Regions from separate parts of the Paenibacillus sp. PastF-3 genome, predicted to be linked through region 1. Evidence: riboswitches for the same ligand, from Rfam matches in the RefSeq annotation. Region 1 holds a riboswitch; each other region holds the start of a gene.
What was found. A riboswitch is a leader RNA that binds a small molecule or an ion and turns the genes downstream of it on or off. The one in region 1 is predicted to bind cyclic di-AMP.

Region 1 (3,278 bases):
ATTTTGATCAATCAAAAAATTCTGTCCTAAGCTCTTCTTGAACTTGAATCCATAACGTTGAATAATTTCTTTCGTCCGTTTTGGAGTTGAAATTTCCTCTCTACCACTCATGAAGTAATGCCCCCCTGATCAATTTGGGCGAGAGCTCCGGCAAATTCCTCCCGCGTAATTCCAAACATCGCCAGCCGCTTGTACAGCTGCTTGCCATTACAATATCCGATTCCAAGCAAATTACCAAGTGCCATACGTCTTTCAGCTGCCCGAGGGTGTACAAGCATTCCAGCGGCCATTAGATCATCAAGTCCGATTAAAGCAGGTGCTCCTTCAAAAGAGGTATGTACATTCCGCAGCGCATGACGAATCGCCTCTGGAGAAGCGTTCTCCACACCGATATCTCCTTTGCGGGTTGCGTCCTTCTCCGGAATGAAGGCATGCTTGCAGCCCGGCACCTTTGCAGACACAATCTTGCGGATTCGTTCTCCGGCGTGATCCGGGTCCGTAAGAATAATCACCCCTCTACGCTCCATAGCAAGCGCGATCTTCGCAATTACGGTCCGGTCTACAGCCGAGCCCCCTGTTTCGATCGTATCTGCTTCTACAGCGCGTTTAACAGCGACGGTATCACTCTTACCTTCGACGACAATTAGTTCCTTAATCATATCTCTGACTCCTTCCAAAAAAAGCAAAAAAGAAGAGGTTTCGCTCCTCTTCTTTTGGTTAAAGAATGTATAAGTGATGAGCGGTTGCTCTGCGATCAACGAAATGATCATCTGGCGTTCCTTAACGGTTATCATCACTATAGCTTATCAAAGAATAATTTGCAAAAGCTTCAGCCTAGTTTAACTCCGGCTTCACAGGTCCAATCACATAAACGGTTCGCGATTTACGACCGAAATTACGAACATGGCTCAGTGAATCGTAGTAGACATCTACTTTATTGCCCTTAATGGCACCGCCAGTATCTTCTGCTCGGCGGAATCCAAGTCCCTCGATATATACCCACCAGCCAATAGGAATTACATTCGGGTCTACAGCAATTGTGCGACCTTCCGTTACGCGTGTTCCGGAAGCCGTTTTGGTACCTATACCTGCCTCTTCTGACGAATAAGCTGTCATGGAGACATTCTTAATCATCTTCTTGTACTCAAAGTCTACGCCAGCCTTGCTTGTGACGTTATTAGTCTTGGCGCTAACTTTAGCCGTTTTTGAAGTGGTGTTTGATTTGGAAGTTGTTGTAGTCTTAGCTACAGCCGGCTTAGGAAGTGCTTTGGTACCAACGGCAATAATCTTATCTTTCGTTACCGTTTGTACTTCCTTACCAATCATGCGCATAGAGGCCAGTTCTCCGTCTTGGTAGATCTTTTCAATATGCTGAATCATGACGCCTGGTTTGCCTGCCTGTGCCACTCTAACTGTTCCCACAGTAAGGGAGGGGTCTGCTGTCTTGATGACTCTGAAGGGTAAGTTAGTTGTTCGCTGTACGGTCTGTTTGTTGATGCGAACAATCTTAACCTCCATGTTTGCAGAAATGGTGGTGTCTAACGAAGGGAAAATCTTATCATGACCTTCTAGGGTAATGCCCATTTTCTCAATTGCTTTACCAATTGTATCCTCGGTCGTATATAACGTTTTTGTTGCTCCATCCGCAGTAAGACTAATTTTCTGCGCACGATTGATAACGACACGGTCACCGTCTTTTATTTCATCACTCAGACCTAAAGATAGTTCATCATGCGGCTGTAGCGAAATTTGCTCTTTCTCCAACACATCACCAAGAAGCGCTTCCCGCGTTTCAAGCGTCTGTGTTTGCCCGTCTATTACTAAAAATAATTGTTTGTTACTTTGACCGTGTACGTACAGCAGAATAAGTAACGCGATAACGACTGAAATCACGCCTGCAAGTAAAAGTACGCGAGTATTTACTTGCTCCCACCGTAATGCGAAAGACCTGCTGGATGACTGCGAATCATGGGATACTTCTGGTTGGAATACGCCCATTCTCTCCATCCTCCTTACATAGCCCCGTCGTCAATTGTATATCATGAGGACTGAATTCCTTTGACGAAACTATTTGAGATTGTCACAGGACACGCACGTAATAACTTAGCGTCTCCTGCTCATGGATCGCCTGCTCGGCACAGCTACTCCCACCCCTGTTATATAACAGTATGTGGGTAACATTCTATTTATTCAAAAATAAAAAAGCCTAAAAAGAGTTCAACTGAGGACTCTTTCGTGGCTTCTCCAATATCAGAATAGAGAATGCTTGTGCACGAGGTTGCCTCTCTTACTTGCGCTTACGGGGTTAGCTGTCGGGTTCGGACGAAAGAGAGACGCCCTATTTCAGGTCACCCGCTCATGGCGGTTGCCCTTAAATTCACCCCAAAGACCACGTGAAGAAATCAAATACTGTCCTACGGCACGTCTAAACCGTATTTTAAATACAGGCATGCGGCAGGTCAATATTGGTTCCCCCGTTCTCCATACGGAGACTCAGCGAGACGATCCATGAATATATGGCTGTCACTGTAACACAGCTCACATCACTGAAAAGATGATATCCTGTTTTGATGCATGTTGTAAAGGACGATTCAACCACGTTTAAGCAAAAATATGGTTAAAATATTGTAATATTCAGCCGTTTTTATATTAAAAAAGTTTAATATATCGGCCATTCTCTATTTTTCGCCTGTTTTTCTCCCGTTTTCACTCAATCCCAAATCGTTCCAGTGCGTTCGCATACGTTATTTTAGCCAATTCTTCCCATGTTAACCCTTTAATTTCAGCTGCTGCCTCTGCTACCAGCTTCACATGAGCGCTCTCATTTCGCTTTCCGCGGAAGGGGTGCGGAGTCAAATATGGAGCATCGGTTTCGATCAATAATCGGTCTAGAGGGGTCTGCGCAAGTACTTCTTTTGGCACTCTTGCATTTTTGAACGTAATAGGTCCTCCAAAGGATAAATGAAAACCAAGATTCAAGCACATCTTAGCTGTTTCCCAGCTTCCAGAGAACGAGTGCATTACGCCTCCAACCTCATTTGCTTTTTCCTCCCGTAAAATCCGTACAACATCCTCATGGGCATCACGATCATGAATACAAATCGGCATATTCAGTTCGCGGGCTAGTCCAATTTGCTTGCGAAAAACTTCATGCTGCACATCCTTGGGAGAAGTATCCCAGTAATAATCCAGTCCGATTTCACCGATCGCCACCACTTTCTTATGACTGCATAGAGAAGCGATCCAATCGAGATCTCCATCTTTCATATCAATCGCAT
Region 2 (3,278 bases), on a different contig from region 1:
CGATGTTTGCCCTGCTGAAAGAATACCGTGACGTGATTAGCTCGGTCACGTTCTGGGGAGCAGCAGATGACTATACTTGGCTGGATGATTTCCCTGTTCGTGGACGGAAGAACTGGCCGTTCCTATTCGATGAAGGGCATAAGCCGAAGCCAGCTTTCCATCGAATGATCGCCTCTGAAATGAAATCATAGAGTGGGCAAGCTGCTCAAATGATGAACTGTGAACCCGTCCTTATATCGATTAAGGGCGGGTTATTTATACGTTGATAGATTAGTAGAATAGATCTCAAAGGGCGGATTAAAGTGAGCGTGACAATTAGAATGATTCTGGAAGATTTAATGGGAACTGTGGAACAGATAGATGGAACTGTAGATACTCTAAAGCCGGGGAATCCAGAAATGGTGATTACAGGGATGGTTACGGCATTTTGCGCTACGCAATATGTTGTGGAACGAGCGATTGCTATGAACGCCAATTTGTTAATTACACACGAAGGTGTGTTTTACAGTCATCATGATCCCAGCGAGTGGTTAGAGGATGACCCTGTGTATCGCGCGAAACGGAGTTTGATTGAGCGTTCTGAACTGGCTATTTTTCGTTATCATGATTATTGGCATCGGCATCAACCGGATGGGATCATGGTGGGCTTGCTACGAGAGCTTGAATGGTCAGCCTATGTGGTTGAGCAGCAACCCACTGCTACAATCCTATCGATTCCAGCTATGACGGTAAGTGAAGCGGCTCAGTATATAAAAAGAAAGCTAGGCATCCCCTACGTACGCGTTGCCGGCGATCTATCACAGACATGCAGACATGTGGGGATATTAGTAGGTTACCGAGGAGGTGGGACGATGGCTATTCCTCTTTTTAATCAGCACAATCTTGATTTAATCATTGCTGGCGAGGGCCCGGAATGGGAAACTCCAGAATATGTGAGGGATGCAGTCCATCAAGGCAGATCAAAAGCGCTGATTATGTTAGGTCATGCGGAAAGTGAAGCTCCAGGAATGAAATATTTAGCTGAAGTTCTGGCACAGAAATATCGAATAATTCCTACTTATTTTATTGCTGAACAACCGATCTATCAGCTAGTGTAGTCCATCGAAATGGAAATGAAGAATAAATTTGCATATTATGGAGAAAATGATGGGAAACCAGGTCACTGAGAAAGGAGTGTTTCAATGGAAATTCCTTTGGAGGCTGATGAAGTGTTAACTCGTATCAAAAAGCTTCAAACCGATGGAAGCTCGATCAGCAAAAAGCAAGTGAAGCAAAGCGACCCTGATCTAATGAGAAGTGCGCTGTTCTTTTTTCCGAGCTGGGAGCATGCATTGAAAAACGCCAATCTGTTGTAGCCATATGATTGTATAAAGAAGCCGAGTAGTTCAGGGATTGATCTCTGATGTCCGCTCGGCTTTTTCTAGATATATTGAGTAAACAAGAGCAAAAGAAAGAGAAAACGAAGTGTATGCTCAATATGAAATGAAAAGCATGGCTTTCAACATTATTTTGCCCACAGCTCAACTTTACAAGAAACCTTACACGGAGTATGATTCATCACATAACTGACAATTACATATGAAGTCCGCTTAATTTCCGTTAAGGAAAGCGGGGGAACCAACAACTGGGAACCAGTGTAACAATCGGTACTAGTTATGGGGTGAATCCTGTTCCGGGTGCATAACATGCAACCTTGCAGGTAGGGCAACTCTCACTGCCCGAATCCGACAGCTAACCTCGTAAGCGTATGGAGAGAGGATGAATGGCGTGTTTAGTGATGAATAGCCACAGAGAATCCCTCTGTGGTTTTTTGCTGCGTTTATAAGCAGATACAGTCGTAGAATTTATTATGAAAGAGGTGTTACCTTTGCCTATCGCTAAACTGAACGGAACTTCGCTCTATTACGAAATCAATGGAACTGGCACTCCGGTTGTGTTTATCCATGGACATGGATTAACACACAGTATGTTCAAACCACAACTGGAGTACTTTTCCGATAAATATAAAGTGATTTTGTGCGATTTACGGGGGAATGGCAAGTCAGGTGAACTCCTGGAGGCCCCTAATGAGATTATTGAAACGCAATGTCTGGATCTGATTATGCTGTTAAATGACCTGGGGGTTCGTGAAGCAGTTTTTGTTGGGATCGCCTATGGCGGTTTAGTCGTGCAACATATTGCCAAACAATATCCTGAGCGTGTAAAAGCAATCGTGGTCGCGGATAGCTTCTGTAGGAGCCACGGATCAACCCTTGTAGGGAAAATACAGCTTATGGCAGCGTATTGCAGCTTGCTAATGTATTACCTCCCAAGCGAGCTGGTGCTGCCTTCGATTCGGATGATGTACCGAGAGCGCTGGAGTCTCGCCTACAATGAGATTAGAAGAGGGCTGCTGGACAAACGTCCACGGGAGTTATATCGGCAAAGGCTGGCCACGAGCCATGTGGATTACACCAGATGCTTAAAAGCTTTTAACCGTCCCGCTTTATGTATTGTAGGGGACTTTAATGAATTTGGAGTGAATTGTATGAAGGAAATGGTGTCTCAATTGCCGCATGCGCAGTTGGCGATTATCCCGAATGCATTAGATCCGAGTAATCTGTGTCAGCCGGAGCAGTTTAATGCGATTCTTCAACGTTTTTTGGAGAAGCAGCAGGGCACTCAGCAGATTAGCTGATCCTATGAAATTGAGAAAAGAAGGAGTGCTCCCGCAGCCATTGAAATTATGCGGGACACTCCTATTTCATTAGAGCTGTAGGGCAGATTTCCCTAAAGAATTGGATTTCGAACCAAAGGCTGACTCAAGGGTAGTGAATGCTACGTGTGAGCCAGCTTTTTTAGTAGCTTTGTATTTTGTACAATGCTGTCTACTGATGTAAGATTAAAGATATTCGACATTAACTATTTAAAGGAGCTGAGTCATGATGTCTCAAGCCGAAACCATAAAATTGACCTCATTATCTTCAAAAGGGGGCTGCGGCTGCAAAATTGGTCCTGCTGATCTCATGCAGGTTATTCGCAGTCTGCCACCAACCGTTCCAAATCCGGATCTACTTGTAGGTCTGGATACCAGTGATGACGCTGGAGTATATCGATTAAGTGATGATCTAGCATTAGTGCAGACTGTTGATTTTTTCACGCCGATCGTGGACGACCCTTATTCCTTTGGGCAAATTGCAGCAGCCAATGCATTAAGTGATATTTATGCTATGGGCGGTAAGCCGCTTACGGTGCTTAATATTGTGGCCTTCCCTATTTCTGTTCTGGACAAAAGCATT
Region 3 (3,278 bases), on a different contig from region 1:
GCGAGCCAGAGGGCGACGTTTGCAATCTCCTCAGGGGCTAGCTTTTCTTTAAAGGAAGGCATTTGACCGCGTCCTTTAGTTACAATACTGTAGATTGCTTCAGCATCATGTTGACCGCCTTCGTTTTGAAGACTGGGTCCAACTCCACCTTGAAGCTGATCGCCGTGACAGGTAATACAGCTGGCTTTCACGGTTGCTTCCGCCTTTGCTGCATCCAATTGGACTTCCGGCATCGTCGGCTTATTCTGTTCAGCTACCTCTTCTTTACCTGGAAGTGTAAACATAAGTACTACCGCAAAGGCACAGGCGGCAAAAAACAAACCGCTCATGATCCATTTCTGCATCCCAGTTCGTCCCTTCTATGTAAGCTGCTCCCTACATTATAGCTCAAGGTGAAGCGTTATCATAGGGTTTGTGACAAAAAAATGAACGACAATGCCATCAAATCATTGAAAAATATGGAATTTAATATTATTTGTCATAGACCATGCAATAAAAAGGTTTGTTTCCTGTGGGGGTTAGGCGCTCATACGTATCGGTAATCGTAAATCCACACTTTTGGTAAGTTCGGATCGCCCGCTGGTTCCAGGTCAATACCTCTAGATCAATCTCACGCTCAGGATAACGAATTAAGGCTGCTTGCACGATTGCATCCATGAATGTTTTGCCTAGACCTTGACCGCATAGATCAGGGCGCATGCCAATTCCCAAGCGAACAACACCTTCCATTGGAAACAACTGCGCGAATCCACATAAAATCCCTTGCCCATTTAATATGGAGACATATTGCTCATTACGTAGCTGAGGGTCACCGAACTCGATTCCAAGAGCCTGCATTTGCTCCCATGGCATCCAGCCGTAAATATTATAAGGGGCAGTGTAATCCCAGTTGCAAATCTCTTCCGCGTGACTGGTCTCCATAGGCGCTACATGAAACGTAACAGAGGAATTTATCATAAGGTTAAGGACCTCCTTTCACGGGGGTTGCTTTAAAATATAAGAAAGTATACTAATTATATACAAAAATAGGCTTGGTCGACTCAGAAATTTATGAGATTATTGTTTTACAAATTCTGAGAGGGGTAAATACTAAATAAGACAAAAAACAAGCTCTTCCCCAAGAATCAACATCTTGGAAAAGAGCCTATGTACGATTTACTTATTGAACATCATCATTATCTTCTGTCTCAGAAGCAACAGAATGATAAGCATCCGTGCTCATAATGCGTTTAGCGCCGATGTAGCGTTTCACGTAGTAGCTATCACTCAGGGAGCTAATCGTTACACCGCGTGAGGAAGATGCGTGTGCAAACTTGCCTTCACCGACATAAATACCGACATGGGAGACACCCTTGCCACTTGTATTGAAGAATACAAGATCTCCAGATCTTAAATCATCTTGGGAGATAGCAGTACCCATTTGAAACTGGGAACCTGATTGGTGTGGTAGGTTAATACCAATTTTATCAAATACATACATTGTAAATCCGGAGCAATCAAATCCATTTGTGGAGATGCCGCCGGATACGTACTTAGTTCCGATGGTCTTGTCGATCACTTTATCCATTTTGGAATCCGCGAAAGCGCTTCCTGCTCCAATGGTGAAAATAATGGAAAAGCTAAGTACTGCTGCTGCTAGCTTCTTCTTCAAAAGTTTATACCCCTTCCGGATGCCTACGAGGTTAGCTTAAGGGTTCGGTTGAAGGTCCCCTATGACCCCTCTAAAAATGGAGGTCAATTCACCCAAAGTTGGTTCCCCCGTTTTCCTAATAGTCAGGAAACTCGGCTGATACTGTTGATTAGGAATAGCTTGTAATCAATACATGACAAAACCTTTGTAAATAACAACTTAATGATTACAAAAATGTTACTAAAATCTTACTGCAGTTATTGTAACAAACAGAGTGCCGCTTGGCAATCGTTTTTAACATAATCATGCAGAAAAATTCGTTTTTTTAAAGACAAAATGCATATGTAAGCGATAATATTAAACTAATTTTTATATTTATTGAAATTTTTATCAAATAAAATTGTTTAAAGTCTGTTCTAGAGGTGTAAAGAATATAATGAGGCAAAAGAAAACCTGGATTCGATTAAGTCAATAATCAAACCCAGGTCCTATATAATGTAATTGTGTGGTTTAGTTGTGGCGAAGTATTAATCGTAGGCTACAGCTTGATATGAGGAAGTACTCATTACTCTTTTAGCACCAACGTAGCGATTGGCCCAGTAGGACTGGCTAAGTGAAGTGATGGTTACGCCATATGAAGATGATGATTGTGCGAATTTTCCGTTTCCAACATAAATGCCGACATGGGATACGCCGTTGCCCAATGTGTTAAAGAAAACTAGGTCACCTGAACGCAACTTGCTTTTGGCTACAGGAGTTCCAACATTATATTGAGCTTTTGAAGTACGGGGCAAAGAAAGACCCACCTTCTTGAATACATACGTAGTAAATCCAGAACAGTCAAACCCGGCAGTGCTAGTGCCTCCGGTTTTATAGGCAACTCCAATTGTCTTTGAAATAACACTGTCCATCTTAGAATCTGCAAAGGCACTTCCTCCACCAATAGAGAACGCCATCACAAGTCCTAGCGCCGCAGCGACGCATGCTTTTCTTAAATTCTTCAAAAAAATTGTACCCCTTCCAATGCCTGTGAGGTTAGCTTAAGGATTCGGTAGAAGTTTCCCTATGATCCCTGCAAAGCGAGATCAATTCACCCAAAATATGGTTCCCCCACTTCCTGGTGCCAGGAATTCGGCGTTTTATGCACCAGATAGTGACTTATCGACAAAACTACGATAAATACATGAAGTTATGTAGAAATCGTTTCAAATGATTACAAACTTGTTACCAATGGAACAGGACTTATTGTAACAAAGTCTTTATGATTTTGCAAATCGACATAATTTTCTATAACGCGAAAGAGTCCCGGCTCCTGATTGAGGAACCGGGACTCTTATATTATGTGCTGTAAGACCTTGAATTATTGTGGGAATGCTTTACTGTGCCATAGATGATATTGTGCTGAGATTCCCCACATTTTGAAGAGTGTAGAAGGCAGGGGTGAGATTTGACGGATAATCAGCGCCGGTAGGCCAGGGCAGAAGAGACCCGTTAGTCCGCATATTAGCAAAAGAACCAGACCTGCTGCACCAAGTAGGATTGAAATGCCTATTGCTGGAATCAGCGACTTCAAGCAAATGAATAGGGAGGAGAACATCCCCGTGCCGCTGGTATAACCAAACTGCATATATAGAAGGAACAGGCGTAC

Region 2: it holds a riboswitch for cyclic di-AMP, as region 1 does, so the genes downstream of both, M2444_RS26680 (alpha/beta fold hydrolase) here and M2444_RS32110 (3D domain-containing protein) in region 1, are expected to answer to the same signal.
Region 3: it holds a riboswitch for cyclic di-AMP, as region 1 does, so the genes downstream of both, M2444_RS32710 (C40 family peptidase) here and M2444_RS32110 (3D domain-containing protein) in region 1, are expected to answer to the same signal.

Annotation. Positions count from the first base shown of each region.
Region 1 is NZ_JARXWM010000030.1:11,744-15,021, reverse strand. Features, by position in the region: gene rsmA (16S rRNA (adenine(1518)-N(6)/adenine(1519)-N(6))-dimethyltransferase RsmA) at 1-111, opposite strand, end outside; gene rnmV (ribonuclease M5) at 108-659, opposite strand; gene M2444_RS32110 (3D domain-containing protein) at 835-1,998, opposite strand; cyclic di-AMP (ydaO/yuaA leader) riboswitch at 2,280-2,509, opposite strand; gene M2444_RS32105 (TatD family hydrolase) at 2,707-3,278, opposite strand, start outside.
Region 2 is NZ_JARXWM010000018.1:40,114-43,391, reverse strand. Features, by position in the region: gene M2444_RS26695 (endo-1,4-beta-xylanase) at 1-191, shown strand, start outside; gene M2444_RS26690 (Nif3-like dinuclear metal center hexameric protein) at 303-1,097, shown strand; gene M2444_RS26685 (hypothetical protein) at 1,182-1,355, shown strand; cyclic di-AMP (ydaO/yuaA leader) riboswitch at 1,577-1,762, shown strand; gene M2444_RS26680 (alpha/beta fold hydrolase) at 1,868-2,677, shown strand; gene selD (selenide, water dikinase SelD) at 2,925-3,278, shown strand, end outside.
Region 3 is NZ_JARXWM010000032.1:24,824-28,101, reverse strand. Features, by position in the region: gene M2444_RS32720 (c-type cytochrome) at 1-344, opposite strand, end outside; gene M2444_RS32715 (GNAT family N-acetyltransferase) at 472-957, opposite strand; gene M2444_RS32710 (C40 family peptidase) at 1,160-1,651, opposite strand; cyclic di-AMP (ydaO/yuaA leader) riboswitch at 1,657-1,798, opposite strand; gene M2444_RS32705 (C40 family peptidase) at 2,158-2,586, opposite strand; cyclic di-AMP (ydaO/yuaA leader) riboswitch at 2,640-2,777, opposite strand; gene M2444_RS32700 (hypothetical protein) at 2,991-3,278, opposite strand, start outside.